2 regions of the Clostridium sp. DMHC 10 genome follow, and region 2 is predicted to be linked to the other one. Evidence: riboswitches for the same ligand, from Rfam matches in the RefSeq annotation. Region 2 holds a riboswitch; the other holds the start of a gene.

Region 1 (16,751 bases), 1.2 Mb from region 2:
CAACAATACCTCTGGAAACTTTGATGGATTTGTTGCGTATTCGTTTAAAGATCCCGAGGGGAATGCACATTTTGTATTTAGAGGCTCTGAAAGTGATACTCCAGAAGGGCAGCGTGACGGCTTTTTAGGAGTGGATTGGACAGATAACTATACGATGGGCGTGGAAGGAAAATCAAGGCAGTTTCAAGATGTAAAAAGCTTTGTAGAGGCTAATAGTATAGGAAGTGCAAAAATATATGTAACAGGGCATTCAAAAGGAGGAGCAAATGCATTATATGCGTGTTCACAATTTGATAATGCTACTGGTATAGCATTTGATGCACCGGGAATAGATGAGGCTATTTCAGAGGAAGCAAGGGAAAGATTAAAAGAATCGGGAATAACAAATTTTGTAGCTTCAGATGATAAAGTAGGAGCACTCTTGTTTCATTCAGAAAATAGAGTGTTTTGCAAAATGAACGAAGCATATTATCTAGAACTTGATGATAAGATTGTGAAGGTTAATGATTATAATCAAGGAGCAGGACAAAGTGAGGCAGTAGATACATTTATACCACATGCTTTGCAGGCATTTTATTGGGATGAGAATAATAATTTAGTAAAAGAGAATAGAAGCAGTGGCTCTATGTTAACAGAAGCATTAACACAAAGCTTATACGATTGGAATATAAAAAATGGCAGACCATTAGATAAGTATTTAGATTGGATAATTAAGAATAAAAATAATCTTGGCAAGGAGTTAGAGGCAATTATATTTACAAAACTTGTAGGTGAGTTTGGAAAAGGTGCTCCAGGAATAATTTCAGATATACTTACAAATGTTTTGTATGATAAAGAAGTTACAGTTGAAGTGCTAAAAGAAACTCTGGAAAAATATATTAAACTTGATAATGTTTTTGATAAAATGCTAGCTGAATTAAACGATATGAAGGAAAAGTTTGTAAGTGATTTAGAAGATGATGTAGAAAAAATTGAGGATGAAGTAGAGAATGAGTTTTTTGATGGAGAAAATGTTGATTTTATTAATGATATAGAAAGCACAGTAGTGGCAATTGCAGATGAAGGCTCTAAGGCTTTAAGTGAAGAAGTTCAGAAAGTAGAGAGTGTTATAAAAAGAGGTTTTTCAAGTGGTGATGGCATTTATGGTGTGGCATCTATTAGAACGCGCATATATGTGGATTTTGGCAAGCTAAGGGAACATGCAGACAAGCTTCAGCACTTAAGAAGAAGTGCTTGTGACATAGAAGAAAGAATAAATGAATTATATTTTAATGCAGATATAGATTTTAGCAAAAATATATTAAATTTATTGAAATCAAGTTATATGGAATACAGTAGTGATAAATTTAGGGAAAATATAGATTACTTAAATTATGCAGCTGATACATTTCAAAGAGCTGAGAGAACGCTGCTTAATATGGCAAGTAGATAATTTTTAAGAAAGGAAGGCAATTTTATGGATAACACTACAAGACAGAAAGTAGATGGAATAGTAACGGATTTAGACCATTTAATAAAGGAACTTAGAATATTATCATCAAATATATCTAAAGATTTTGAGGGCTTGGGTGAAGAATCATGCTCATCAAGTATAGAATCTATGGCAAATGGATATGAATGCATAAAAAATCAACTTTCAGAAATTAATTAAAAGGATACAGATTTTTAAGCATATCTAATCCAAGAATTTCGTTTATAGAAATGCCATGTAATTTTGCATATATTTATTTTGAAGAATTCGAGACAGTTAGGAAACTTCCTACAAGTAATAAAAAAATAACATTATTTTCAACAAGTTTTACATATGAATTTGGAATTTATCAAAAGGGAATAAAAAAATATGAACATAAATTTGTTTTTTTAATGGGCTGTTGTATTTAGCTAAAAACCGCTAATGCAAAAGCCCTTTTTATTCTTATCTCAAAAATCTTATTTTTTCTTGATTCATGCGTATCAAGAAATTTATTGTCTAGAAATGATTCACCGTAATTTTTAAAATTAATAATATATAAGTAAAGAGAAAGACGAATAATCATATTGAAAAAATAAACTGTTTATGATAACATATTAATAAAAAAGAGCGTAATTATTTAATAAAATGCAAAATTAAACTTGACAAATGGGAGGTTTACATATGAAAATTAAAGCATTATTTACTAATGATTTTGAAAAAGATAAAATAGACAAATTAAAAGATTTAGGATATGAAATAATTATAAATAAGGATCATGAAATAAAGTATTCAGATGAATTAAAGGATATAGAAATGCTATTTACCTATGATGCTTTTAAAAGTTTGGATATCAGTAAAATGAAGAGCTTAAAATGGATTCAGCTTGCTAGTGATGGTATTGATCATGTACCAAAGGAAAAGCTTAGAGGAACTTCTATCACTTTAACAAATAATAAGGATAGTTACAGTATACCTATATCAGAATGGATAGTATCTGCAATTCTTGATATTTTGAAACAAAGTTATAGTTTTTATAGAAATAAGGAGAAAAAACTGTGGAAATTAAATTTTTCACTTAAAGAATTATATAAGAGTACTGTAGGAATAATAGGAACAGGGAGTATAGCAATTGAGACAGCAAAAAGATTAAAAGGATTTGATGTTGAAGTTTTAGGACTTAACACTAATGGAAGAGATGTGTTTTATTTTGATAAATGCTATTCTAATGTTGAAATCCAAGTTATGCTTAAAAAATGTGATATTGTAATTTGTTTGCTGCCTCTTACTAAAAATACAGTTCACTTTATAGGTGAAAAAGAATTTTCGTTTATGAAGGAGGGAGTTGTTTTTGTAAATGCATCAAGGGGTGAGGTAGTCGATGAAAAAAGATTAATCGAAAACATTGAAAATAAAAAGATAGGCGGAGCTGCTTTAGATGTTTTTGAGAAAGAACCCCTTGAAGAGGAAAATCCATTATGGGATTTTGAAAATGTAATAGTGACTCCACATAATTCGTGGACTTCCCAAAATAGGGACAATAGATTGTACGAACTTATTTATGATAATATGGTGAAATATAAAAATGGTGAAGGACTAAGTAATATAGTGAATATAGAAAGAGGTTATTAATATAGAATTTTAGTAATAAATATCCAATGATGGAGTTAATTTTATGCATAAAACATTGATTGATGGTGAGTTTTTGTGTATAATTAATTCAGAAATTGTATAAATACTTAAGCTTAATTTGAATAAAAATGCGACAAGCATATATGAGAACCAGCGGCTTTGAGCTTTTTAAATATACTTATAAGTGGCTGATGGAGGGAGATTATTTTTATGGATTTTGGTTCACTAAATAAGGTGCTGCCAGTACTTTTAAATGGAACTGTTGTAACTGTTGAACTTACTGTCATAGCAATTGTATGTGGATGCATAATTGCACTTATAATTGCTATATTAAAGATTTCATCTAATAAGGTGTTAAATTCTATAGGTGCCTTTTATACATGGATATTTAGAGGAACGCCACTTTTGCTTCAACTTTATGTGTTTTATTATGGACTTCCTGCTTTAGGAATTCAAATTACAGCTATGCAGGCAGCTATACTTGGACTTAGTTTAAATTCAGGAGCATATGTTGCTGAAATAATAAGAAGTGGTATTTTGGCTATAGATAAAGGACAATTTGAAGCTTCGAAGGCACTTGGATTTACTTATTTTCAAACTATGAAAAAGATAATTTTACCGCAAGCTTTCAGAGTAATAATTCCGCCAATGGGAAATGAGTTTATTGCTTTAATCAAAGATACTTCCTTAGTTTCAGTAATAACAATGGAAGAACTTTTAAGAAAAGCTCAGCTTTTTGTATCAGCTTCTGGTGATGCGGTTACTCCATATTTTGCAACAGGTGTTTTCTATCTTATAATGACAACTGTATTTACTTTCTTATTCTCACGTGTAGAAAAGAAATTATCGGTTTATTAAGGGGAGGATTATTATGTTAATGGCAGAAGCTAACGAGATAGCTAGTACGTTAATGATAGAAGCTAAAGGGTTAACTAAAAAATTTTGGAAAACTTACTGTTTTTCAAAATTTGAATGTTAATGTTAATAAAGGAGAGGTTCTTGTTATAATAGGACCTTCTGGTTCAGGAAAAAGTACTTTTTTAAGATGCTTAAATCATCTTGAAGTTCCAGATGAAGGAGCAGTAACTATTGAAGGTGAAACTATAAATTTAAAGGATAAAAAAGGATATAGAAGAATCATAGAAAAGACAGGAATGGTTTTTCAAGGTTTTAATCTTTTTCCACATATGACAGTTGTACAAAATGTTATGGCAGCGCTATTACTGTGAAAAAGGAAAATAGTGCGGTGGTAAGAGCAAGGGCAGAAAAGCTTATTGCAAAAGTTGGACTAAGTGATAAGTTGGACGTTTATCCTTCAAAGCTTTCTGGTGGACAAAAGCAAAGAGTTGCTATTGCAAGAGCACTTTGTATGGAACCAGATATAATGCTTTTTGATGAACCTACATCTGCTCTCGACCCAGAACTTGTTGGTGAAGTTCTAAATGTAATGAAGGGACTTGCAGAAGAAGGAATGACAATGGTTGTTGTTACTCATGAAATGGGCTTTGCAAGAGAAGTTGCGGATAGAGTAATGTTTATGGATGGTGGCAAGATTGTAGAAGAAGCCGCTCCAGAAGAAATTTTTACAAATCCTAAAGAAGATAGAACTAAGGCATTCTTAGATAAAATTTTATAGAAGACTAAGATTATAAGCAAGCACTTGGGTTTAATGGTGCTTGTTTTTTGTGCGTAATGAAGTGAATGTACATTATATAAATATTGCGAAGTAACAGTATCTTGGAATATTAAATAAAATTAATAAATCTAAGCAGCAAATTGTTAAAATCTTAAGAGCTTTCTGGTGCTAGTATAATATTGTAGACACGAAAGACCGAACACATTAAAATATAGATAAGAGAAGGATGTGTTTATATGTTAATAGAGAAAAAGCAATATACAAAAAACCTTCACCTTTGACAAGCAAAGCTATGTCAAACCCTTCACTTTTCACATAAGTGAAAAAAGTTAGTTTTTTAATGAGCAGGGCGAATTAAAAACCCTTCACTCAGCTTGACAAATTGTAATTTATAAGGATAAATTTGACATTGGTAATTTAAACATTTCAGCTTGTTTATCTATATATTTACACAATTTGAAAAGTGAATAATTTAACGTAAATATCAAATGCTAAACAATAGGTAAATGGAAACCGGGGTGAAACTTAATAGTTGAACTGGTATCTATATAATTTATTTGTAGAGGAGAATATTTATGGGAAATGTAAATGACAAATATCTTAAATCCTATTGGATAGAATCAACGAAAGGTACAAATTATCCTTCTTTAAAGGAAGACATAAAGGTAGATGTTGCAATTGTAGGTGGTGGAATTGTTGGAATAACAGCAGGTTTTCTTTTAAGTAAACAAGGAGTAAAAATTGCTGTGCTTGAAGCCAGTAAAATACTTCAGGGAGCTACTGGTTTTACTACTGCTAAGATTACATCACAACATAGCTTAACATACGATAAGTTAATAAATTCCATGGGAGTAGAGCGTGCAAAACAGTATGCTGATGCTAATGAAGCATCTATAAGTTTTATAGAAAACACAATAAAAGAATTAAATATAGATTGTGATTTTGAAAAAAATGCCTGCAGGTGTATACACAAATGAAGATAAATATGTTAAGGATATTGAAAAAGAATTGAATGTAGCTACGATGCTTGGAATAAAAGCAAAAATTGTAGATAATCTTCCAATTAATATTCCTATGAAATCAGCACTTATTTTTGAAAACCAAGCACAATTTCATCCTAGAAAATATTTATTACCATTAGCAGAGAAAATAATTAAAACAGGAAATCAAATATATGAGAATACAGAAGTATTTGAAGTTAGGCCAGGAAATCCGATTGAACTTGTTGTGACTAATGGAAAGAAAATAACCGTACAAAAGGTTATTATTTGTTCTCATTTTCCATGCTACGATGGAATGGGACTTTACCTAACAAGATTAAGACCAGAGAGATCCTATGCTGTTGCGGTTCATATTAAGGAAAAATTCCCAAAGTTTATGCTTATAAATGCAGAGAATCCTACACGTTCTTTAAGAGCTCAAAATGATGGAGAAAAGGAACTTATATTAGTTGGAGGAGAAAATCATAAAGTGGCTCATGGTGATAATTTTGAGGAGCATTATGAGAATTTAGAGAAATTTGCTAAGGATATTTTTACAGTAGATGATATTGCATATAGATGGTCACTTCAAGATTATATAAGCGTCGACAATGTGCCATATATAGGAAAGATAATGAGTTCAAAGGAAAATATATATGTTGCAACTGGCTTTAAAAAGTGGGGTATGACAAATGGAACAGCAGCTGCTAGAATACTCACAGATGAAATTCTAGGGGCAAATAATCCATGGAAAGAGGTATTTGACCCGACGAGGAAATTTACAGCACAGGCATATGGAAAGTTGTTTGCTGAAAATTTCGATGTGGCAAAAGAGCTTATTATAGGAAAAATAAAATCTGGAGAAGACGGAATAGACATTAAAAAGGATGAAGGAAAAATAGTAGAAATAGAAGGTCACAAATATGGAGCATACAGAGATGAAGATGGCAAACTTCATATAGTTAATATTACCTGTACCCATGTTGGATGTGAATTAAAGTGGAATGATGCTGAAAAGTCGTGGGATTGTCCTTGTCATGGTTCTAGATTTACTTATGATGGTGAAATACTTGAGGGTCCAGCTACTCACAGATTAAATCATTATAAAGAAGAAAATAACAAAATAGATTGGAATTTATAAAGAGTTTTATTATGCTTTATAAAAATGATACATAAATTTAAAAAAATAAAGGAATATTCATTGCATTTATAGAATAAAGTTAATTAAATTTGATAAACTAAATAAAATATAACGAATGGAGTGATTTGAATTGTACAATATTAGAATGGCAAATTTAAATGACGAAAATAAGCTTATAAATTTAGTTAAACCAAAGTTGTTAGATGAAAAAACTGACAAGAATGCTAGAAATGTATTAGATGAATTTCTTAATAATAATAAGTTCAGAGTTTTTGTGCTTAGAGAAGATGATGTTTTAAAAGGTTTTTGCAGTATTGAAATTAAGTCAGATGCAGGCGAGAATAAAGAAGAATCAGCAGAAATTGTTATGCTAAATGTTAATAATGATTCAAAAGAAAAAAGTTATAAAAAAATGTTGATGGAATATATTGAAGATTACTTAAAACAAATAGGTATTAAAGGAATGTATTTAAGATTATGGAGAATGGCATACTAAAAATCACTTATTGCTAGTAATCGTATTCAAAAAATACATTTAAATTACAGGGGGTGCAATGTCCCCTGTAATTTTTTTATGGAATTTATACTATAATGCATTATAATGAAAGAGGATATAAAGTATTTAAATACAATAGATTTTTTAACATTATGTTAAATTTTATGAAAATTAAGTTGAGGTGTAAAAGATGGTTGATTTTATAGGTACAGGAAGTGCTTTTAATACAAAGCTTGGCAATAATAGTGCTTTTTTAAAAAAAGGCAGCAGCTTAATTTTAATAGACTGTGGAGGATCTGTCTTTAGCAAGTTAAGAAAACTAAATTTATTAAATGGTGTAGAAAAAATGTATATTATAATTACCCATACACATCCAGATCATGTTGGAAGTCTTGGAGATTTAATATTTTACTCATACTACATTTTAAAAAATAAGGTAAATATATTTTTCCCACAGGAAAGTTTAATAACAAATTTCTTGGCTAACATAGGGGCGAGCAGTGAACAATATAATCTTAATAGTTGTGATAATCCAGAAATAGATGATGTGGAACTTGGAAATATTAATGTGAAATTTTTATCAGTTACTCATACTAAGACAATACCAGCATATGGGTTTATAATGAATTTGGGTAGAAAATCATTTTATTACAGTGGTGATTCAAATAGCATAAGCAGCCAAGTAATTGATAAACTTAAAAACGGAGAAATTGAAATGATTTATCATGATACTTGTGGTCTGGACTATAAGGGCAATCCTCATTTATCTATTAAAAAGCTTTGTGAAGCAGTACCTATGGAACTTAGAAACAAGGTTTATTGTATGCATCTTGATGAAAATATAACAGAGAAGCAAATAATGGATAGTGGATTTAATGTTGTTCATCCATATTTTATATAGTTATTTTGCAATTGAATACTATCTTTTTGAATACTAGCTAACTATAAAGTGCATACTTTAAAAATATGCGATTTATATTATATAATTTTAATAGTACGTATTATATTACTATTTATTAGTATTTAGGAGGCAGGTATTATGAATGAAATAATAAAAGCAATTTTGAGTAGAAGGAGTATAAGAAAGTTTAAGTCTGAACAAATTAGCGATGATGAATTAAATTCAATACTTGAAGCTGGAAAATTTGCGCCAAGTGCAATGAATCAGCAATCATGGCATTTTACGGTAATTCAAAATAAAGAAATAATAGCTAAAGTCAATGAATTATGCAAAAAAATATGAATAGAGCTGAAAATAAGGATTTAAATCTTTTTTATAATGCACCAACGCTTATAATAGTTTCTGGAGATGAGAAGGCAGTGGCACCTGAATGTGACGCTTCACTAGCTCTAGAAAACATGTTTTTGGCTGCAGCATCATTAAATATAGGTTCATGCTGGATTCATTCGCCAAGAGCTTTAGCTTCTTCAGACGAAGGCAATAAATTAATAAGCGAGCTTGGAATACCAAGTGGATATAAAATAGTTGGATCCGGAATTTTTGGATATAAAGCTTCTGAAGCGCCTGCATCTGCTAAGAGAAAAGAAAATTCCGTGAATATAGTAAAATAATGCTTAATTAAAGAATATATCTAGTTAAATTAATGTGAGGTTATAATGATTTAAGTGACTTCACATTATTTTTTTATAAGTGCTACAGTAAAATTATAATTTTATCTCTAAGAAATACTAATAGGTATAATAAGAAATATGTATTATACTTATTAACTATAAAAAGGTATACTATTTATAGAGTTCTGCAATAAGTGTTAGAAATGAGAGTGATATATAGTGAAAAATTTAAATGAAATTTTACTAGAAGAGGTTAAAAGTTTTAGAAAACTCGGACATAAATTCTTGAACGGTGAAGTAAGTAAGATGGATTTTAAGGGTGCTTCTGGAGGAATGGGAGTATATGCTCATAGAAGCGGTAAAGAGTTTATGATAAGATTTAGAATACCATCTGGAATAGCAAATAGAAAAGACTTAGAATTAATTTATGATTTTGCTAAAAGATACGAATTGCAGTGGATACATCTTACAACACGTCAAGCAATCCAACTTCATGGAATTAGTATAGATGAAGTTTGTGATGCTATGGAAGAAGGAATAAATAAGGGATTATATTCAAGAGGGTCAGGCGGAAATTTTCCTAGAAATGTTGCTATATCTCCATTGTCAGGAGTAGATAAGGATGAAGCTTTTGATGTATCACCATATGCTTTGGCAGTTGGTAATTACTTTTTAAATAAAGTGTACACGTATAAGCTTCCTAGAAAGCTAAAGGTTGCTTTTTCAAATAATGACAGAGACTTTCCACATGCAGGAGCTGTTGATTTAGGTTTCTTTGCAGTAAGAGAAGGAGACAAAGAATATTTTAAAGCGTATCTTGGAGGAGGTCTTGGGAGAAATTCAAGGGTTGGTGTAGAATTCCCGGAACTTATAACACCAGAAGATGTTTTGTATCATGTGGAAGCAATGACACAGCTTTTTATAGATGAAGGAGATTACAAAAACAAAAATAAAGCTCGTATAAGATATATAGTTGAAAGAATGGGAAAAGAAGAGTTTATACAATGTTATAAAAAACATCTTGAAGAAGTTACACAAGCTAATAAGCTAAAAATTAGTGTCGAGGAAAAAGTATATGATAAACCTGGAATTGAAACTTTAGTACAAAGTAAAAGATTGGTTGAACAAAAGCAAAAGGGGTTATATAGTGTATATGTTCATCCAATAGGTGGTCAACTATCAATAGGTGATTTTAAGCTCATTTTAGATGAAACAGAAAATATTCAGGATTCAGAAATAAGACTTGCTATGACAGAAGGCTTATATATTAGAAATTTAGATGGAAAAGAAGCTGAAAAGATGCTAGATATTACAGAGCATATTGGAGGAGAAAATAGATTAGAACAATCCATAGCTTGTATTGGAGTGCCTACTTGCCAAATGGGTATTTTAGATAGCCAGAAGGTGCTAAGAGAAATTATAATTTATTTTAGAGAAAAGAATTTTCTTGAAGATGTTCTCCCTATAATACATATATCAGGATGCCCGAATTCCTGCAGTGCTCATGAAATAGGTGGAATAGGTTTTTGTGGAAAGAAGAAAAATGTTAATGGACAGATTCAGGAAGTATTTGAGGTGCATTTAGGAGGAAAACTTGGTATAGGTAAAGCAATACTTGCTGATTACTATGGAGATATATTAAGAGAAAGATTACCAGAATTTTTATATGAAATTGCATTAGAACTTAAAGAAAAAATCAAGATTTTTATGAATGGGTAGAGAGAAATCAATGTGATATGAAAAAATACTATATAAATATAGAGTATAGTATTTTAAAGATATAAAAAGCACTATTTTGAATTTTTTAGGAAAATATTTATCTATAATTATGATAATTCAGGTAGATTTGTATAAACAAGTCTACCTGAATTTTTTATGGTTTTAATTACAGCAAGATCCTGTACCAGTTTTGTTTTTACTTTGAATAACTGAATTTTGAACATTTGAACGTGATTTATTTTTCATTGAGGTATATGCATACAAACTAGCACTTGCCAGCAAAACAACTGCTGCTATAATTGAAATTATAATAATAGATTTTTTCTTATTCATATTTTTTCCGGCTTTCTACTCAATGAAGGTATCTTTTACGAGTTTGTCTATATCTGTGTTTGAATCAAGTATATTCTGCTTCTTCATTGCTTTTAAGGTATTTGTAAAGTCTTGCTTTGCTTTCTTTTTATCTGCAATAAATTCATAATTGCTAATCAATTTGCTATTTTCGAGTTCATCTCCACTACTTACATACTTTTTATCTACGGTTATCTTAGCAGCTTCTTCAGGGTGTTTTTCAACCCAGGCTGTAGCTTCTGCCCATGCATCGGTTATTTCTTTTGCAACTTCAGGATGTTTTTTTGCAAGAGTTCCATTTACCCCTGTATAGCAGCAATAAGTATCCTTAGCAGTATTTTTAACATTATTGTTACCAAATATCTTTCTTGCTTTTCCTGAGTTTACTGCCAATGCACCATAAGGGTCCCAAGCTCCAAAGGCATCTATTTCACCTTTTGAGAGTGCTTGCGCAAGTTGAGCTTGTGGGTATACTCTCCAATCTACGTCTTTCTTTGCATCTATTCCGTATTTACCTAGTTCAATTGATAAAAGTACCATTGGAACACCACCAATAGCATCTATTCCGATTTTTTTACCTTTTAAATCTTTAACTGATTTTATTGAAGAATTTACAGGAACTACAGCTTCAATACATCCTGTATGAATTCCATTTGTAAGTTTTATATTGAGGCCTTGTTGAATTGATTTAAACATTCCAGCAGAAATTTGTGCACCATCTATTTTACCTGATGCAATTCCTTCCTTAAGTGTTTCTGCATTTATATTTACAATTTTAGGTGATAAACCATGTTTTTTAAATATACCTTTTTCAATTCCGATATATAGTGGTGCTTCACATGTACCATTGTAAGTTCCAAGAGTAACTTCTGTTAATCCACTATTAGTTTTCTTTAATGTAGATTTGTTATTGCCACATCCGGCAAGTAATATAGCAGTAACCGCTACAATTGACAATATACTTGTCGCTCTAATAAATCCTTTTTTCATTGCAATTTCCCCTAAATATTTATATTAATTTTTATTCAGTAAAATTTAATATATCTAATATTTTTTTCTTTGATTCTATGAATTCATTACTTTCTCTTTTTCTATTTCTTTCAATATCTATATTGACGATCTCTTCAATTTGACCTGGATGTGGTGACATTACCACAACTCTATCACTCAGATATATTGCTTCTTCTACATCATGAGTTACTAAAATCATAGTGTTTTTTCTTTCTTTCCATATTCTTAAAAGTTCATTTTGCATATGGATACGAGTGAAAGCATCTAATGCTCCTAGAGGTTCATCCAAAAGAAGAACTTTAGGATTATTAACCAATGCCCTTGCTATAGCAACACGTTGAGCCATTCCACCAGACAGCTGATGAGGATATGCTTTTTCAAATCCATCTAATTTTACAAGTTTTATATATTTAGGTATTTCATTTTTTCTTTCCTTATATATTTTTCTTGCTACTAGACCGGTTGCAATATTATCATGTACATTAAGCCACGGAAATAAGGTTGGATCTTGAAATACAAATCCTCTTTCATAACCAGGTCCGTCAATTTTTTCACCATCTAATTTTACGATGCCTTCTGTAGATTTTTGAAGTCCAGCTATTATTCTAAGTAAAGTTGATTTTCCGCATCCGCTTGGACCTACAATAGATACAAATTCTCCTGATTTAATACTTAAGTTTATATTTTTTAGAGCAACTGTATCATTATTGTTATGGTCAGTAAAATTACATCTTATATTTTCTATTTCTATATTGCCTAAATTGTTTACCATTTAATTAACCCTCTCTGCCATATTAATACTTTGTCTCTAACTTTAAATAGTAATGTTATAATTGTTGAGAATATTAGAGACATAACCACGAGACTAGCATATACTTTGCTGTATTCAGCCCATCCTTGTGCCCAGTTGATGTACCAGCCAAGTCCAGCCTTTACTCCTAGCATTTCAGCAACAACAAGTGTTACAAATGACATTCCAAGTCCCATGAAAAGACCTATAAAAATATTTGGTAGTGCTGCTGGGATGGCAACTTTAAATATAAGATATCTTTCTCCAGCACCAAGTGTTTGTGCAACCTCAAAGTATGACTTCCTAACATTTGCAACTCCTGAGCTTGTCATTACAGTTACAGGAAACCATACTGCAAGTGCTAATATGAAGATACTAGCTGTAAAGGTTGTTGGAAATATGGTCATAGCAATTGGAATCCAGGCAGTAGCTGGTATAGGTCCAATAATTTTTTGAAGTGGCGATAACCAATAGTTTAATTTTTTATTCCATCCAATCATAACGCCAGTTATAAGCCCTAAAATTGCGCCAACAAGAAAACCAACTGCAAGTAGTCTTAAAGAGTAGAGTGCACTTACTAAAATCCTATTCCAATCAGTTATAATTGCATCAATTACTTGGCCAGGAGCTGGAAAGTACGGAAGCGGTAAAATTGCAAGCTTTGATGTTAGTATTTCCCAGAAAGATAGTATTAAAATTAAGACTGACATTATTGGAGCCTTTTCATTTAATTTGGTAAACACTTTTTTTATTAATTAATGAAATTATATTTATAATTACAAATACTACTAAAAGTATTATAAGAAAAGGAATCCAAAATTTAGTTCCATATGCTGTAAGTCCATCAGGAACTAATTTACTTATACAAATAGCTATTATGGCTGATACTATCGGCATAATATTTTTTAAAATTGTTTTTTTCATTTATATCCCTCTTTTCAGTTTAAAAATAAAATTTTTAAGTCAATCAATATGTAAACATACTAAAATAATAAGAATAATAGGTATAAACAGCATGTTAACATTTTATTCACAATCTGTCAATTAAGTCATAAAATCAAATTAACTTATATTGAACTTTTTATAATAAAATTTTAAATTAAAACATAATATTCATATTAAATTGATAGGAAAATAACTGTAAAAATAATTAAATTTATACTAATGGACAAATTATTTATTATAGGACTGTCGCACTAAATATAAAAAATTGCAAACTAATTAAAGTGAAAAAAAGAGCATTAGTTTTATTGATGGTGTATTGAAATTAAATAAAATTTGTAGTAACATTTAAACTATAATTGAATACGGTGGTTTTAGGTATTTTTATTTAAAAGGGAAAGTGGTGAAAATCCGCTGCAGCCCCCGCTACTGTATACGGGAACAAATCCATAATTGCCACTGGCATTTTATATAATTTTAATTAGTAATTCATTAGTCGTTCTTATAAAATTTTGAAGTTTCTAAGAATTTTGTGAGAAATAAATAATTTACTTTAAAATTTATATAGCTGGGAAGGTTGGAGGAGAATGATCCGTGAGTCAGGAGACCTGCCTAAAATAACAGTATTGCCTCGGAGGGAGGTATAGTACTATGGTAAAGCGATGAGAAGCTTAATTTTAATGGATTAAAATATAAATTTGTATTGAAATACTTTACCATATATAAAAAGGCTCATTTTATATGAGTTTAGTTTTGTGTACGAAAACTCCGAGAATATCGGGGTTTTATTTTTTGTTTTAGGAGGTTTGGTCAAGTATGAAAAAATTTAAGCAGTGCCTTGCTTCAATAGCACCTGCAGATGTAGAAAAAGAAAAATTAGCAATGAGAAGAATAGATAATTTATCTAAACCAATTGGAAGCTTAGGAACACTTGAAAATATAGTTTCAAGAATAACGGGGATAACAGGGAACTTTAATTACGAAATAAAAAAGAAAAATATCATAGTAATGTGTGCAGATAATGGAGTCGTAGAAGAAGGCGTAAGTACATGTCCTAAAAGCAGTACAGCAGTACTTACAAGTAATTTAACTACAGGTGATACTGGAGTTGTAATTTTATCTAAATTTACAAATACAGAAGTGACAGTTGTGGATATAGGTGTGGATGCGGTGTTCAACAATCCTAAGATTATAAATAAAAAAGTAGCCATGGGAACAAAGAATATTTCAAAGGGACCAGCTATGACTAGTGGACAAGCTATTCAGGCTATTGAAGCTGGTATAGAAATTGTGGACGAGCTTTGTAAAAATGGCTGTGCTATTTTTGGAACAGGTGAAATGGGTATAGGAAATACTACAACTAGCGCAGCAGTTTTAAGTGTGCTTTCAAGTTTATCTGTTGATACAGTAACAGGAAAAGGGGCAGGATTAACAGAAGAGCAATTTGAAAATAAGAAGAAGGTAATTAGAGAGGCCATTTTAGTAAATTCTCCAGATAAAAAGGATATTATAGATGTACTGTCAAAGGTCGGTGGTTTTGATATTGCGGGGCTATGTGGATGTTTTCTTGGTGCTGCAAAGAATAAAAAACCCATAGTAATAGATGGGTTTATATCTGCTGCCGCCGCTTTATGCGCTGTGAGGCTTAATAAATATTCTAAGGACTACATGTTTGCCTCACATTTGTCTGATGAACCTGGAGCAAAATACATGATGAGGGAAATTGGACTAGAACCAATGCTTAATTTACACATGAGACTTGGAGAAGGTTCTGGATGTCCACTTGCCTTTCAAATAATTGAAGCTGCCCTTTATACATTAAATAATATGCCTACTTTGAACAAGCCTCTATTAATTCAAAGGATTATGTGGATATAAGATGATAACTTTGGTTACAGGAGGAGCAAGGAGTGGAAAGAGCTCCTTTGCAGAAGGATTTTATAAAGACAAAAAAGATGTAGTGTATATTGCAACCTCAAGGGCAGAGGATGTTGAAATGAAAGAAAGAGTTAAAAAACATAAAAAATCACGACCTGATTATTGGAGAACTTATGAAGGAACCTATGATATAGCAAAGGCTGTTGAGAGAGAAGAAAATTATATTTTGGACTGTTTAACAGTACTTACCTCAAACGTTATGTTTGATATGTCAGGAACTTTGGAGAGAATAGACAGCGGGCTTGAAAAAGACATAGAAGATAGAATTGTAGAAATAATTGAGAATTTTGTTAAAAAAGCCAAAGATAGAAATGTTGTTATAGTAACAAATGAAGTTGGGAGTTCTATAGTTCCTGAAAATCATATAGCAAGGGTTTTTAGAGATATTGCAGGAAGGGTAAATCAAAGAGTTGCAGCACTTTGCAATGAAGTATATGTAGTTTTTTGTGGAGTGAGCCTTAAAATAAAATGATAAAGGGACTTATTGCAGCACTTCAGTTTTTAACTAGAATTCCCATAAATATACCTGTAGATTTTAACAGTAAAAATCTTTCAAAATCGACTTTTTTCTTTCCGTATGTAGGGATGCTAATAGGTTTAATTTCAGGGGCAGTAGGCCTATTTATGAACTTTATAGGCGGTAGTGAAGTAGGTGCAGCCTTTGTAGTTCTCTCTCTGGTTATTGTTACAGGAGGGCTTCACATAGATGGTCTTTCAGATACCTCTGATGGTTTTTTTCAGCAAGGAAGAAAGATAGAATACTTGAAATAATGAAGGACAGCAGAACAGGCACCTTTGGAGTTATTGCTGTTGTTATGGATTTGCTGCTTAAATTTGTGATTATATCAAGGCTTAATTCATCAATATTTTTACCTGCTGTGGTACTAGCTTCGGGAAATGCTAGGCTTACAGTAGTTATGCTTATGAGCTATACAAAGAATGCTAGACCTGGTGGAATGGGAAGCATGTTTTCAGATGGAAAGCCAAAAAAATATTTTTGTTTTGGGCTTATAACTTATTTGGCGGTTTTAGTTTTTGCTTTTAGCTATAAATTTTTACTGCCTTTAGCAGCAGCTTTTACAGCGTCGGGACT
Region 2 (16,751 bases):
AAAATTAATTTTATAATTATTATGACGATAACGTTTACGTTTGGGAGGGATAATTGTGAAGTTTAATCATGTGTCAGAGTATGAAAAATGTGAAAATTTGAAGTTAACTCCTGAAGAATTTAAGAAACTTATAGGTTATAATGAAGTGAAATTGGACAATGAAATTGAGCTGCTTTCAAAAGAAGAATTTGATAAGTACACAATAAAATTAATTAGGTATAAAGTTAATGTAAATGAAAGAGTGGAGGCATACGCGCTTATTCCTAAAAATATAAAAAATAAGGTGCCGGGGATTTTAGCTATACATGGAAATAAAAATGATGAGGATTATAAGTTTGGAAAAAGTACTGCTGCTGGAATATGCAAAAACGATGAACTAAATTATGGGCTTGAACTTTGTCTAAATGGATATGTTGTTATATGTCCTGATAGATTTCCTTATGAAAGTAGAAGCTTTGAAAAATCTAATTTATATGATGATTTTATGAAAAAAAATTCTATAGGTAGAAAAGCAAATGTAAGCGAGAACTATAGGATATTTAGATGTAATGAGCTTTTGTATAGCGGATGTACTGAAATGGCTAATGAAATGTTTGAAATGAAAAGAGCAATTGATATTCTGCAAAGTTTCGAGGAGGTGAATAGTGAAAAAATAGGTATAATTGGATCTGAAGAAGGCGGATTATTTGCAATATTGACTATGTTTTTAGACAAAAGGATAAAGGTTGGGTGCTGTAATTACAATATGTATTTTACTACCAACTTGTATAATGATAATAATGTGAAATTTATTAAAGGGTTTGATATGTGCATTTCTATTCCTGGGTTAAAAGAGTATGCTGCTGAATATGACATACTTTCAGGTATTGCACCAAGGCCTTTTATTTTTACCCAAAATAGTAAAAATGACTTTGAATTATCTTTTGAAAAAATAAATAGCAAAGTTAGAGAAAGATATTTAGATATGAGGGTACCTAATAAATACAGCAGCATAGTGTTTAACAGCGAAAGTTCGTTCCCACAGGATATTAGAGAAAAATGCTATTACTTTATAGATAAATGGATTAAGAACAAGTAAAATATATAGAATTATATGTTTATTCTATATAAAAGTTAAAAGCTGCTCCAAATATTTTAGTCAACCTAAATATTTGGAGCAGCTTTAATTTTAACGCGTTGTTTTAAAGATTAAAAGTATGATTTTTTGCTTCTTGATCTTTTAGCTATTTTGTAAATTATAGTAATTAAAATTCCAATTACTGCGATTATGCAAAGTAAGCTAAATCCATATAAAAGCTTGTTAGCAGCTAATAAATCCTTTGTAGAAATGGATGAATATAATTTATAAGTTTTGGTGATTCCTCTTTCACTAAGAGTTACTGATCCAACTGCGCTATTCGAATTTAGCTTCCAAGGATCTATGCTGGAAACGCTTTGCTTAAGTGACTTTTCGCTGTCGTTTAGCTGGTTTTTATAATAAATTATGTTTTTATTTAAAGTTAAGTTAATATTAGCTGTTTTTTCAGGTCCGAAAAATTTAAAAAGTTTGTAAGATACCTTTATTGAACTATAAGGGGTATTTTTATTATAAAGTGTTGTAGGTAAACTCTCATAGCTGTAATTTATTAAATTCTCCATGTCTTTAAATACTTGAAGATCTTGACTATCATACACGGATTTCATTACTACACCTATTATTCTTTTGCCGTTCCTATTATATAATGCTATAAGACATTTGCCAGCATTTGAAGTTGAACCTGTCTTACCGCCTATACAAGTTTTATCATAAACTGGCTGTTTAGGGTCTATTATTTTATTTGTGTTTGTTATTGGAAATTTTACTTTGTCTTCAGTAAATACAGTTGATTTTTGTTTTGAAATAGTGTCATATATCCACTTATTTTCAAAGGCTACTTTAGCAAGTCTACTCATATCATAAGCAGTGCTGTAATGATTATCATCATGAAGGCCATTTGGAGTAACAAAATGTGTATTTTTTAATCCAAGAGCTTGTACTTCTTTGTTCATAATGGATGAAAAGTTGTTTTTTGTTTCATCAGTGGAATCATTTGTTTTTCCTAATAAGTTTGACGCAATAACATATGCCATATCATTTCCAGAGTAAATTAAAAGTCCCTGCATAACGCTATCGGCAGAAATTTTTTCTCCTACATTTAAAGGATGAATATTTTTGTTGAGTGAAAATTCTGGCTGCTCTTTTGCACTATTTGAATAAGTTAATATATCAGTAGGCTTTTTATTTTTAGCGAGTAAAAGAGCAGTTAATAGTTTGGTAGTACTTGCTGGATAAATTTTATTATCTGAATTTTTAGAATAAATTACCTCGCCAGTATCTGCATCAATTGAGATAGCAGTTTTTCCAACTATGTTTGGCTCCGAAGAGGTGGGTGCAGCAGCAAATGCAGTTGAAGATATAGAAAATAATAATGTAAAACTTATTAAGGTAGATAAAAATTTGTGTTTCAATGTCATCGCTCCATTTATTTAAGTATTTAAAATTATATAAAAAGTATATCATAATGGAAGTAGTAAAAAACATTGTTTCAAAAATATAATAAAATTATAGCTTTTGAAACAATAATTCTAAAAGTGCATAAATCTCGTAATATAATATCAACATTTTTTAAATATAGCTAAGAGTGATAAAAAGCTTTGTTTTAAATAAGTGTAAAGCCAATACTTATTTAAAACAAAGCTTAGAATTATTCCGCACTTTTGTTTTTTACATTTACGAAAAGCAATGAGATCGCAATTAAAGCGACATATGCGAATACATAATAAGCTGGAAGCAAACCAGCAGTAGATAAAAACTTTAAATATATAAATAGTATTAAAGAAACAACGGTCCAAAATATGGATATGTATGATAACATATTATTTTTTTGACGCCAAGACATAGGATCCTTCATAGTACCTAAAATTTTATCTCTGGATTTATTTCCGGGAGAAGTTTTTGTAACTAACGATTTAAAATATATTGAAAATAAAATTCCAATTAAAGCTATTCCTAAGAACCAATATGATAAAGATATAGTTGTAACATTCATGAAAATCGCTCCTTATAGTAAAGTGAATAAAATATGATTTTGTTTACTTTACTATAAGTTTATCCTTAAACTAGAAAATTATACTCTATTTTTATTGGTGTGAACCTTTATATTTTTAAATTTATTGAACAATCTTATACACTTTATATATTGATACTCTATATATGGATTTTCATTTTTAGGCAAATCTTTTTCTACATCATCTTTTGGGATGGTTATGTTGATTAGCTGATTTTTATGCTTAAATTTAACTACATAAACATCTTCAGAATCATAACCTATTTCTACAAATCCAAGTGAAAGTGATTTTTCTGAAACTTTTTTCGATAGAAATAATTTCAGAGCGTATAACTGGGCTTTTACTTATTCTATATAGTATTGAATTTTTTATATATGTTAATATTTTATATATAATTAGCCCTAACAAACTTACAAATATATACATTGTAACAATATTTTTTTGGGGACTAAGTATACTATATGTTCAAAAGATGATGTACTTAAAAGAGCATAAAGAATGGCTGGTGCAATTATGATACAAATGAGTAAAGTTAAAATTATGTTTAGTATTTTATTTTTCATAATATCATCTCCATATAATACTTTATAGTAAAATTATAAAATAAAAATAAAATTTTTAAAGCATAAATTTATATTAGCTGTGAACTAAAGAGTAGTACTTGAACAATTTTGGTGTTTTAAATGTTTAAGTAAACTCACTATATACATATTTGAAAAAAAAAATATATATGGTAACATAAACTTAATATTTAATATTAGCTTTAATATAAGGGAATGTGGTATATGCCACAGCAGCCCCCGCTACTGTAATCATAGACGAATGATTTGTAGGTATATGGTGGAACCACCGTAAAACTAATCTATTTATGTTCTAAAATCCTAATTTTTAAGGAATTATGTACATATATAGATTTTACTTGAGCTGGTTTCAATGAGTATATCTTTAACGCCACTCATTTTTAAGGTGATTTCTATAGTAATTATCTTAATTTGGGGAAGGTAAATCATGAGGATGAAGTGAAAGCCAGGATATCTTATATTAAAGATAAACTACTTGAAACTTGAAAATTAATTTGTACCAAAATGCTACCTTTTTAGCATTTTGGCATAAATTGACTTTAGCGGTTGAAATTGTTTATCTATAAAGGAAAACAATGAGAAGCTTAATTTATACATCGTGAAAATATTGAATTATCAGCGATATATATAAGTTAATAGTTGAGTTGTTTTTCCCATTATGGCAATTCCACCTTCGGAGGGAAGGTTAAGGTTTTTATGAGAAATAGCTGTGAGCAGCTTTTGTTGTATTATGAACCTTAGGGTTCTTTTGTTTTTTTTGTTAATATATTTTTAATAATTAAAGGTGGTAAATTTGGAGAAAATTCATGTTATTAGTCCTGTTAATTTGTGTTTGGTACTGCTTATAATAACTTTTTTAGAAGATAATCCACTTATAATATTTTGTATATTTGTTTTTATAATAATAGGTTTTATTAGAAATCATGAAATTTTAAAATTAAAAAATGGATTTATATATTTCGTACCACTAGCGGCCATAAATATAATAATAAATATGCTTTTTGTATCTAAAGGAAGTTTTGTATTTTTAAGCATTTTTGGAAGATATTTTACTCTAGAATCAGTTATTTATGCTTTTACACTTACCTTTAAGCTTTTAGTAGTAATATACATATTTATATTCTTAGGCATTCTTATAGATTCAGATGCAGCAGTGTCATACTTTTTAAGTAAAATGCCTAAAACGACTTTAGCTATGATGATTGGTATTAAGTTTTTTCCTGCAATGAAAGAAAGATTAAAAAGCATAAAAATGATATATAAAGTTAGAGGCGTTGAATTTGAAAGTGGAAATTTAAAAGACAAAGTAAAAAGCAATATGGAAATACTATCAGTGCTTTTGGAGGACTCCTTAGAGACTTTTTTTAATATAGCTGAAACTTCATATGTAAGAGGATTTTTAAGTGGAAGAAGAACTATGTATGAAAAGCAAAAGTTTCATAAAAAGGATTATATATTAATGATTATATATTCAAGTTATTTAACATGTTTTATTGTAGTACACTTGTTAAAGCTAGATAAATTTGATATATATTCTCAAGGTATAAATAAAAGTTCATTTTTAAATTCATCTGTCTATGTATTTGCAGTTATGACCTTATTAAGCTTAATCTTAGCAGGCAAAAAATTGAAATTAAGCAGAGTGGAGAGTTGAGAAAAGATATGTCTTACATAAAAGTGGAAAATTTAAATTATTCCTATCCTGACGAAAAAAATAAAAGCATTTGTGACATAAATCTTGAAATTGATAATGGGGAAATACTTCTTCTTTGTGGAAAATCAGGGTCTGGAAAGTCAACTCTTGGGAGATGTTTCACAGGTGCAGTTCCAAATTTTTATGGAGGGACAATAGGAGGAAATATAATAATAAACGGAAAGAGATTAAACGAACTTTCTGAAAGGGAAAGGGCCTCTTATGTAACAATGGTATTTCAAGATCCTGAAAAACAAATTTTAATGGATAGAGTATTTAGAGAAATAGCTTTTGGACCTGAAAATGTTGGGGTAGAAAGCAAAGTTATAAAAAGAAGAGTAATTGAAACCATGCAGTTTTGTAATATATTACATTTAAGAGATAGGCTTATAAATACACTTTCTGGAGGAGAAAAACAAAAGGTAGCAGTAGCATCGGCTTTAGCATATATGCCTAAGATTATTGTATTTGATGAGCCAACCTCGCAGCTGGATCCAGAAGCTTCAGATGAAATTGTAAATCTCATAAAAAAAATTAACAGTGAACTTGGCATTACAGTTGTTTTAATAGAGCAAAGAATAGATAGATGTTTTGATGCTGCAGATAAAATAGCTGTTATGAAGGATGGAAGAATAGTTTTTTATGGAGATAAAGTGAAAATGTACAGTGATAATTTAAATGAGGTGAAAAGTTTTTTGCCATCATATTTAAAGGCTTCTAAAATTTTAGGAAGAAAAAAAATGCCACAAAGTTTTAAAAGCCTTAGAAAGAGTTTAAGTAAATCTGAAGTTTCCATAACTAATTTAGATGAGCAAAAAATCAATTCAGTGCGAGAAGACTGTGCTATTGAGATGAGAAAAGTGACCTGCAAATATGGAGATATTGCGGCAAATAACAATATTGACTTAAATATAAAAAGTGGAAGCTTTAATGCAATTATAGGTTCTAATGGTGCAGGAAAAAGTACGTTGGTTAAGGCGATTATGGGTTTTGTAAATTATAATGGGAACATAAAAATATTAGGACATGAAGTAAAAAAATTAAAATTTAAAGATATAGGAATTAAAATTGGTTATGTATCACAAAACCCAAATGATTATTTATCAAAGGATACGGTTTATGATGAGTTAAAATTTACATTAAACAATTATAGAATAAATGATGACAACTTAATAGACCATACTTTAAAAGAACTTGATATATATAAGCTTAAATCAAAAAATCCTAGAGATTTAAGCGGAGGAGAAAAACAAAGGGCAGCTATTGCCTCAGTGCTTGTACTTAAACCAGAAATTTTAATATTGGATGAACCTACAAGGGGACTTGATGAAGAAGGAAAGTATAAGCTGGGCAGCATCCTTAAAACTTTAAATAACAATGGATCTACTATAATTATGATTACGCATGATTTGGATTTTGCAGCTAGGTTTTGTAGTAATTTTATTTTAATGTTTGATGGAAAGGTAATCAGCAGCGGTAGTAAATATGATGTACTTAAAGATGGAATATACTATACAACAAACATAAATAAGCTGTTTAGGGATGTGGAGCCAAATGTTTTTGTCATTGAGGACATAAAAGGAGATGCATTATAATGAAAAGATTGCTTTCTTTTTTGATGATGATGTTTGTTCTTTTTCTTATGGCAATAGCATTTAAGTATGGAGGAGAAAATTATTTTCCTTTAATAATTACTTTGATAGTTTTTTGTATTGTCATTATTTCATATTTTTATTTTGAAAAAAAGTTATATGGGCACAAAGGAAATAGCGCTTATTGGAGGGATTTCTGCCTTTGCAGCTGCTTCTAGGGTTGTATTGGCAGCTATACCAAATGTTCAGCCTGTAACTTTTATTGTGGCACTTTCAGGAATTGTTTTTGGCTCTTTTGAGGGGTTCCTCATTGGAAGTACTACAGCTTCATATCTAATATATTTTTAGGCCAAGGACCATGGACACCATGGCAGATGTTTTCATGGGGGATTGTGGGATATCTATCTGGTATTATTGGTAAAAAGGATAAAAAATTATCTGTTGAACTATTTTCTGTGATATGTTTTTTATATGGATTTATGTTTGATTGGATAATGGATTTATGGCATGTCCTAGGTTTCATAAGGCCTATAAATATAAAAACTGTATTTTTGGCTTACGCATCTGGAATTACCTTTGATGTAATGCATGCAGTAGGTAATTTTGTATTTTGTATTGTGTTTTATGATAAATTTTATAAAATACTTCTTAGATTTAAGAAGAAAATGAAAGTAACATATATAAAAGAGGGGGAAAAGACATGAAATTAAAAAAAATTATGGGTAAGTGTATTTGCTGCTTACTAAGTTTTATTATTATCTTTGCATATGCGCTAAGTGCTTCACCTTTAATTGCAAAGGCTGATGTAACAACAATAAAGGTTGTTGTTGATGGTACTCAGGGTCAAATTGCAAGTGGTGTAACTGAGCAACATAATGCATTAGAAGCTATGAAAGATGTTTTAGATAGTAAAGGAATAAAATATAGCGTTCCTGATGGACAGTATGGAAAATTTATAGATAGCATAGGCGATTTAAAAACCAATGATGTTCAAAAAGGTTCAGGGTGGATGTATGCAATTAAAAAATCAGATGGAACTTACGTTAGTCCTAATAATTCTATTAATAACACAAATTTAGATAGTATGGATGAGCTTTTGGTGTACTTTTCACTTTGGGGAACTACTTATCTTGCAAATGATATAGAGTTTTCAACAAAACAAGCGAATAAACCTGTTACTATTTCAATTAACAATAAAAGTTTAGACTGGAATACAAACCAAACTGTTACTACTCCAATTGAAAATATAACTGCAAAAGTTATCAGCGAAAATGGAGATGAAGTGCCAGTTTCCTTAGATAAAAATACAATAAATATAAGTGGTGGGCTTAAGGAAGGAAATTACTATTTGGACTTAAGCGATTATAGTAATACTTCAATACCTAAAGTTGCAGCAGATAGATTTGAATTTAATATTACAAAAGAAGATACCACGAGTAACGGAAATGGGCAAGGCAACACACAAAATGGCAATGGTGATAATAACAGTAATAGCAACTTTAATATCGAAAATGAAATGAAGCTTACAGAAAATGTAGTAAAGAATTACACTGATGAGTGGGCTGCACTAGATTTTTATAAAACTGGAATGCAGGGCAGCATAAATAAGCAATTTATAACGGATGCCTTAAATAACATAAATAAAAATGGAATATCAAAATATTATAATACTCAAATTGAAAAGCTAATAATAGGATTAACAGCAGCAGGATATACACCATATAACTTTGCAGGAATAAACTTAGTATCTGAACTTTATAATAGAAATATAGATGATTTTCTCGTCAATGATGCTATTTATGGGCTAATGGCGTATAACTTTGCCAATATAAACGATGAAAATTATAAAATAAAAAAAGATACACTTAAAAATTATATACTTCAAAATGCTATAAAAGATGATAATGGAAATGTTGTAGGCTGGTCTTATGATGCTTCAACTAAAACTGCAGATGCAGATATGACAGGAGCTACTATTTCTGCTTTATCTACTTATTATAATTCTGGCGATAAGGAAGTTATTTCGGCTGTAGATTCAGCTATTAAACATTTAAATGACATTGAAAACGACAGTGGGTATATACCTGGAACTTATGGAGATTCAAGTGAAACAAATGCTTTTGCTATAATAGGCCTTTTATCGGTAAATGTTGATCCATATGGTACCACTAAAATTTCAAGTGGAGAAGTTAATTTTCAAAAGCCAAAAGGGAATTTAGTTAGTGCTCTTCTTTCATATAAAACTTCAGATGGACATTATAAGCACAATCTTCAAGATGAAGAAGGAAATGACTTTTCAACTGAGGAAGCATTTAGAGCTCTTTTTTCACTTAATGAATTTAGTAAAAGCAAAGGTGTCTATAATTATTATGAAAGTAACATAAATGCTGCTCAATTACCAGTGTATAATGTAGCAATTAGTTCAGGGGCAAGCAACACTAATACTAATGTAAATAATTCTAAAAATGTAAGTGAAAATCAAGTGTTAAAAGGAAGTACAGATTTTAGAGGAACACTTCCTAAAACAGGATATTTCTTTGATTTCAAGTTGCTATTTATAATGGGAATAGCTCTTATGGCAATAGGTTTTTGTATAATAGGTATACTGCAGAAAAGGGCATATATACTAATTCAAATTAAAAAAATTATAGGATATATTTCTAAGGGGAGAAAGGGATCATATTGAAGAAAAAGATAGTTTTAAGTATTTCAATAATAGTTTTATCTTTAGTTTTAATTTTAGGTGGCAATGCGTTAAGAAATAATTTGGAAGATAACAAGCCTAATAATATTTCTAAAAAGATTACAGCTGTAAATAAAGCCAAGGAAAAACAAGTAAAAAGTACTCCGGTTAAGGATGTTTCACAAATAGAAACAAAAACGTCAAGTGATGAAAAGGATACAAAGGAAAAACAAAGTACTGATAATAGTAAAGAAACTGCTGTAAGTAATAAGTCAAGTGCTGTAAATAAGAGCAGTAATACTAGTAATAAAAGTGTAAGTAGTAGTAATAGTAATACTGGTGTATCGTCACCAATTTCACCTAAGCCGAGTGAAGAGCCTAATCTCACTGTAGTAGATGCTTTGAATAACAAGACAATTCTTTCGACATATGTTGATGTAAATGGAAAAACTGTTGGAGAAGTTACGTTAGATGCATTGAGGTCAAAGGGAATACCAGTTGAAAGCACAGGTTCAGGATATGCTTTATATATTTCATCGATATCTGGAATAAGGGAAAGAGAGCATGGAAAAAATAGTGGGTGGATATATTTTGTAAATAGAAATTCACCACAAGTTGGCTGCGGTGGTTATAAACTTAAGCAAGGTGATAAAATTGAATGGAAATATTCATCAAATTAAAGAGGGTTTATGCCCTCTTTAATTTTTACTATTAAATAGTTTTCTAAAAATTAAGAAAATACTTTAATTTTGATTTGTATGGCTGTATAATGTAATAAATAAAATTAATTTCTATTTTTGGATTAGCAATAGGGGGTATGTGCTATGGATGATTGTCCATTTTTAACCACAACTGAGGAAAAGGTGGAATGTTTTAGGGAATGTGTTTTTTTTAAAGAAAAGGGTAATCATAATTTATGTCCCTTTAAAAGGTTAGAATCAAGTAAAAACACTTCAGCAGGTTTATACGAGTATGTTTCAATGAAAGATGATGAAAATGATATAATTGAACATTATAAAAAATACATTGGTGCCAATTTTTAATAATTAGGAATATATATTAAATATGTGGATAGAATAACTAAAAAATAGTGTGAATTTTCATTTAAATTTTATAGTTGTATGCCTGGAAAAATATTTGAAAGGGTGTTTTTTATGATTGAGAGAACATTAGTTTTAATAAAACCAGATGGAATAAAGAGAAAAATAATGGGAGAAATAATAAGTTTTTATGAACAAAAGGATCTCAATATAGTTGAGTTAAAACTTGTTCAATGCAGTAGAAAAACAGCAGAAAAGCATTATGAGGAGCATAAGGGTAAATCTTATTTTGAGGAATTGATAAACTATATTACAAGCGGAAAATTATGTGCAATGATTATAGAAGGAGAAGAAGCAATAAACATAGTTAGAAAAATTAATGGGAATAAGGACCCTAATCTAGCTGAATTGGGAAGTATAAGAGGAAAATATGCCGATGATAGAACAAAAAATCTAGTACATGCTTCGGATAATTTTAAGAATGCAGAAAGAGAAATAGCAATATGGTTTCCAGACATAGTAAGTAAAGTTGCTTTCGATGAGAAAAAATTCTATTAATATATAAATTTATTAAATACAGCTTTCAAATAAACTGCTTAAAAATTCAATGTACAATGAAGTTTGAATTTTAGGCAGTTTATCTTTATTAAAAATCAAGGGAAAGTGGTTATATGGGTAAATCTAAAGTTATTATGAAAACTAGAGATATATTTGAACTTAATAAAAGGAATCTTAAAGCTTATTTGAAAAAGCCAGTAAGGCCTAAATCTGAAAAAATAGTTACAAATTCAATTCAATGGGTTGGGCATGCAACTACCATAATAAACATGGAAGGCAAAATTATATTGACAGACCCTGTTACGAAACATTTAGGTTACATGAAAAGACTTGTAAAACCATCTGTGAATTTAAAAAATCTAAAAATAGATTACATTCTCATAACCCATGGACATATGGATCATCTTGATTATAGTGTTCTTGCAGGACTTGATAAGAATGCTACTGTTATAACTTCAAGAGGAGTTAAAAAGACACTAAAAATTATAGGATTTAAAAAAGTAAATGTGCTTAGTGAAAATGAAGCTTATAAGGATAGAAATATAGAGGTTGATGCTATAAAAGCTAATCATAATGGAAAAAGATATTATTTTTTTGGATACAAGGACAGTAATTCATACCTTATTAAAGGAAATAAAAAAAGTGTCTTATTTGCAGGAGATACTGCTTATACAACAGTATATAAGGATATAAAAGTGGATGCAGCAATTATGCCAGTAGGATGTTATAAACCAGATGAGTTTTTAAAGATGCATTGTTCACCTGAGCAGGCCTTTAAAAAATGTTTAAAATGATGAGAGCAAAGCAAATGATTCCAATACACTATAAAACATATATTTTAGCTCAAGATGATGATAATGAAACGTTAAAAAGACTTAATACTATCAATGATGGCTCAATAAAAATTGTAGATGTTGGGCAAACAATTGTATTTTGACACTAAACATGTTAATATATAATAAGTTATAAATAAACATTTATTACATGTATATTTAGGAGGCTTGGTTGACGTGAATAAAGTTAAAATAGGTATTTTGGGTTTAGGTAATGTAGGAACAGGTGTATGGAAGATATTAAATACAAATAAAGAGGAGATACGAAAAAGATCTGGATATGATATTGAAATTGAAAAAATTTTAGTAAGAGATGTTAATAAAGATAGAGGAATCGATGTTCCAAAGGAGCTTCTAACAGATAATCCAGATGATGTGTTAAAAGATAATTCTATTGAAATAGTAGTAGAACTTATGGGTGGAGTTGAGCCTGCGAAGGAATATATATTAGAAGCTATGAAAAATAAAAAACATGTGGTTACTGCAAATAAGATGCTTCTTGCAACGGAAGGTGATGAACTATTTGCAAAGGCAGAAAATGAGGGGGTAATGTTTTATTATGAAGCTAGTGTTGCAGGTGGTATACCGATAATACATGCTATAAATGAAAGTTTGACTGCCAATAAAATAGAACAGGTAATAGGAATAATAAATGGTACTACAAATTACATACTTACAAAAATGACATTTGAAAATATGACTTTTGAAGATGCCTTAAGAGAAGCGCAGGAGAAAGGTTTCGCTGAAGCTGATCCAACCTCTGATGTTGAAGGATATGATGCGATGTATAAGCTTGCTATACTAACTTCCTTGTCCTTTGGAACAAGAATTAATATAAAGGATATATATAGAGAGGGAATAACAAACATAAAACCAATAGATATAAAATATGCGAAGGATTTTGGGTATGTTATCAAACTTATAGCTATAGTAAAAGAAGTTTCTGGTAAGCTTGAAATGAGAGTTCATCCAGCAATGCTTCCAGAAAGGCATCCACTTGCAAGTGTAAATGATTCATTTAATGCTATATTTATAAGAGGAAATGCAGTTGGAGATATGATGCTCTATGGAAGGGGCGCAGGAGACCTTCCAACAGGAAGCGCAGTAGTATCTGATATAATATCAATATTAAGAGGAAATACAGATGTAGAGGCTATAAGTGCGGTTAAAAACAATTACTGGAATATAAAGCCTAGTCCGATGGCAAACACTAAAAGTGAATACTATATAAGGATTTCGGTCATGGATTTACCGGGAGTTCTTGGTGAAATTTCAACAATCTTTGGAGAAGAAGATGTAAGCATACTTTCAGTGATGCAAAAAGGTAAACGTGAAGAGTTTACATCTGTAGTGTATTTTACTCATACTACATTTGAAGGGAATATAAATAGAGCTATAGAGAAGATAAATGCTTCGGCTCATGTAAAATGTGTGGATAACATAATAAGAATAGAAAACATACAATAGATTTGGAGGAATTTTAATATGGAAGATATTTATTATAGTAGTACAAGAGGAAGTGAAACTAAAGTCTCTGCTTCAGAAGCAATTTTAAAGGGAATTTCAGAAGACGGTGGACTTTTTATACCAAATGAAATCCCTAAGCTTAAATGCACTATTGAAGAAATTTCAAAACTAGACTATAAAGAAACAGCATATACTGTAATGAGCAGCTTTTTGACAGATTTTGCTGAAGAAGAACTTAAAAACTGCATAGAAAAAGCATATGATGCTAAATTTGATACAGAAGAAATAGCACCTATAAAGAAGACTGATGATGCTTATTTTCTTGAATTGTATCATGGTCCTACGCTTGCTTTCAAGGATATGGCACTTTCAATACTTCCACATTTATTAAAAACTTCAGCGAGGAAGCACAATATTAAAGATAAAATAGTTATTTTGACAGCTACTTCTGGAGATACTGGAAAAGCAGCACTTGAAGGATTCGCAGACGTAGAGGATACTGAAATTATAGTGTTTTTTCCAGAAGATGGTGTAAGTGAAGTTCAAAGACTGCAAATGGTAACTCAAAAAGGTTCAAACACTCATGTTGTAGGTATTGAGGGGAATTTTGATGACGCTCAAAGTGGCGTTAAGAAAATTTTTACTGACAAGGAATTTGGAGACAAACTTAAGGAAAATGGTTATAGGTTTTCATCAGCTAATTCAATAAATATAGGCAGACTTGTTCCTCAAATTGTTTACTATTTTTATGCTTATGGAAGCTTATGCAAAAAGAAAGAGATAGAGTGTGGTGAAAAAGTAAATTTTGTTGTTCCAACAGGAAATTTCGGAAATATACTTGCTGCGTATTTTGCAAAGAACATGGGACTTCCTGTAAATAAGCTTATATGTGCTTCAAATGATAATAAAGTCCTCTTTGATTTCTTTAAAACAGGAGTTTATGATAGGGATAGAGAATTTGTAACTACAATATCACCATCTATGGATATACTTATATCAAGCAATCTCGAGAGACTTATATATCTTGTTAGCGGTAGAACTCCTAAGAAGGTATCTCAACTTATGAGTGAACTTTCGGTAAATGGAAAATATCAAATAACAAGTGAGATGAGTGATAAGCTTCAGGATTTTTATGGAGGATATGCTACAGAAGAAGAGACTAAAAGGGCAATATCAAAAATGTATAATGAGAATGATTATTTAATTGATACTCATACAGCAGTGGCATACAGTGTGTATGAAAAATATAAAGATGAGAAGAATGACAGTACAAAAACTGTAATAGCTTCAACAGCAAGCCCATATAAATTTACAAATGCAGTAATGGAAGCGGTAGATGATAAATATTTAAACTGCAATAGTTTTGAACTTATGAAAAAAAATGAGTGCTTTAATGAATTCAGATATACCAGCAGGAATACGTGGCATAGAAGAAAGAGAAATTCTCCACAAAAACACTTGTAAGAAAGATGAAATGAAAAATATAGTTGAAAAGTTTTTGAACTTATAAAAGTTTGGGGTTTATTTTTCTTAGTAAAACGGAGAAAAATTTTCCTTGATTATTGGGTAGGTTAAGGAATAGTATTGAAAGAACAGTTTAAATAAAATTCTATAAATCTTAGGGGTACGTTTTGAAAAGAATTAGAACTTTTAAAATGTACCCTCTAGATTTATTAATTTTATTTAATGTTCTGAAATATTATTTCTTAACCTTTTTACTCATTAAAGGTATCAGAGTAACCTTGAAGTAAATTGTGCTTTAAGTTCCAAAGCTTTGAAGATAAATCAACATAATAAGTATGAGGATTTTCAAGACGCAAAACTTCAGGCCAAAGCTTTTCTGTTTCTTTCTCTGCTATATCCCTTATTTCAAGTACATCAGGATTTTCATATTTTTGAACTCCAGCTTTAAATAATTGAACTCTTAAATCTTTTACATAATAGTTTGTAAGCTTCTTCTTTTTCCAGGTATAAACTGGATCAAATATTACAAGAGGCTTGCCTTCATCTATTACTTCATCATCTAAAGCTATTAAGTCACCTACAGCTTTATCTGTTTTTTTGTCAAAAATTCTGTATATCTTTTTAAAGCCGGGAGTTGTTATTTTAGCTTCATTTTCACTTATTTTAATTTTGGGAATTATTTTACCATTGCTTTCAACAGCAACGAGCTTATATACACCACCAAAAACTGGTTCTGATTTTGCTGTTATAAGTCTTTCACCAACACCAAAGCTGTCAATGCAGGCACCTTGTGTAAGAACGTCTTCAATTATGTGCTCATCAAGGGAATTTGAAATTACAATCTTAGCATCTTCATAACCAGCATCATCAAGTGCTTTTCTACATAACTTTGTCAAATAAGTTATATCTCCACTATCTATTCTTATTCCAGCAGGTCTTATTCCCTGTGGTTTTAATATTTCATCAAAAACCTTTATAGCATTTGGAAGTCCAGACTTAAGCACATTATAAGTGTCAATTAAAAGTAGACAATTATTTGGGTAAACTTCAGCCCAAGCTTTAAAAGCTTCGTATTCAGTATCAAATAACTGTATCCAGCTGTGTGCCATTGTTCCTACAGCATTTATACCAAACATCTGCTCAGAAATTGTACATGCGGTTGAGCTGCAGCCACCTATTACAGCAGATCTTGCACCATATATTGCAGCATCATAACCTTGTGCTCTTCTAGAACCAAATTCCATAACAGGTCGTCCTTTAGCAGCACGGCATATTCTGTTTGCTTTTGTTGCAATTAAAGTTTGATGATTAATAGTTAACAGTACCATGGTTTCAACAAGTTGTGCCTGAATTGCAGGACCTTTTACAGTTACAATAGGTTCACCTGGAAAAACAGGATAGCCTTCTGGAACTGCCCATACATCACAGGAAAATTTGAAATCTGATAAATAAGTTAAAAATTCCTCTGAAAAATCACCCTTGCTTCTTAAATATTCTATATCATCATCAGTGAATTTTAAAGCTGACAGATACTCTACTAGCTGTTGAACGCCTGCCATTATGCAGTATCCACCGTTATCTGGGATTTGTCTAAAAAACATGTCGAAATAAGTTGTTTTGTTTCCAAGTTTTTTATCTAAGTATCCATTTCCCATAGTTAGTTCGTAAAAATCAACAAGCATAGTTAGATTACGTTCATTTCTTACATCAAAGTTCTTTCTATATTCCATAAAAAAATCTCCCATCATAAACT

What was found. A riboswitch is a leader RNA that binds a small molecule or an ion and turns the genes downstream of it on or off. The one in region 2 is predicted to bind cobalamin.
Region 1: linked by a shared signal. The riboswitch ahead of cobT (nicotinate-nucleotide--dimethylbenzimidazole phosphoribosyltransferase) and the one ahead of AGR56_RS05125 (energy-coupling factor transporter transmembrane component T) in region 2 are both predicted to bind cobalamin.

The regions. Positions count from the first base shown of each region.
Region 1 is NZ_LGVB01000015.1:1,902,509-1,919,259, forward strand. Features, by position in the region: gene AGR56_RS11220 (Mbeg1-like protein) at 1-1,432, shown strand, start outside; gene AGR56_RS11225 (hypothetical protein) at 1,457-1,651, shown strand; gene AGR56_RS11235 (phosphoglycerate dehydrogenase) at 2,135-3,082, shown strand; gene AGR56_RS11240 (amino acid ABC transporter permease) at 3,293-3,940, shown strand; partial or broken gene AGR56_RS11245 (amino acid ABC transporter ATP-binding protein) at 3,993-4,718, shown strand; partial or broken gene AGR56_RS11250 (FAD-dependent oxidoreductase) at 5,294-6,839, shown strand; gene AGR56_RS11255 (GNAT family N-acetyltransferase) at 6,970-7,335, shown strand; gene AGR56_RS11260 (MBL fold metallo-hydrolase) at 7,526-8,236, shown strand; gene AGR56_RS23430 (nitroreductase family protein) at 8,375-8,578, shown strand; gene AGR56_RS23435 (nitroreductase family protein) at 8,563-8,907, shown strand; gene AGR56_RS11270 (nitrite/sulfite reductase) at 9,127-10,626, shown strand; gene AGR56_RS20290 (hypothetical protein) at 10,789-10,959, opposite strand; gene AGR56_RS11275 (ABC transporter substrate-binding protein) at 10,975-11,967, opposite strand; gene AGR56_RS11280 (ABC transporter ATP-binding protein) at 11,999-12,760, opposite strand; gene AGR56_RS11285 (ABC transporter permease subunit) at 12,754-13,488, opposite strand; gene AGR56_RS11290 (hypothetical protein) at 13,502-13,702, opposite strand; cobalamin riboswitch at 14,080-14,351, shown strand; gene cobT (nicotinate-nucleotide--dimethylbenzimidazole phosphoribosyltransferase) at 14,537-15,598, shown strand; gene cobU (bifunctional adenosylcobinamide kinase/adenosylcobinamide-phosphate guanylyltransferase) at 15,600-16,130, shown strand; partial or broken gene cobS (adenosylcobinamide-GDP ribazoletransferase) at 16,127-16,751, shown strand, end outside.
Region 2 is NZ_LGVB01000015.1:670,280-687,030, forward strand. Features, by position in the region: gene AGR56_RS05110 (acetylxylan esterase) at 56-1,078, shown strand; gene AGR56_RS05115 (D-alanyl-D-alanine carboxypeptidase family protein) at 1,189-2,493, opposite strand; gene AGR56_RS05120 (hypothetical protein) at 2,724-3,068, opposite strand; cobalamin riboswitch at 3,858-4,124, shown strand; gene AGR56_RS05125 (energy-coupling factor transporter transmembrane component T) at 4,462-5,322, shown strand; gene AGR56_RS05130 (energy-coupling factor transporter ATPase) at 5,331-6,956, shown strand; gene AGR56_RS21390 (hypothetical protein) at 7,113-7,301, shown strand; gene AGR56_RS21395 (hypothetical protein) at 7,328-7,657, shown strand; gene AGR56_RS05140 (DUF4430 domain-containing protein) at 7,654-9,639, shown strand; gene AGR56_RS05145 (DUF4430 domain-containing protein) at 9,636-10,316, shown strand; gene AGR56_RS05150 (hypothetical protein) at 10,461-10,679, shown strand; gene ndk (nucleoside-diphosphate kinase) at 10,794-11,234, shown strand; gene AGR56_RS05160 (MBL fold metallo-hydrolase) at 11,348-12,028, shown strand; gene AGR56_RS21400 (hypothetical protein) at 12,016-12,171, shown strand; gene AGR56_RS05165 (homoserine dehydrogenase) at 12,245-13,534, shown strand; partial or broken gene thrC (threonine synthase) at 13,553-15,044, shown strand; gene AGR56_RS05175 (nicotinate phosphoribosyltransferase) at 15,250-16,728, opposite strand.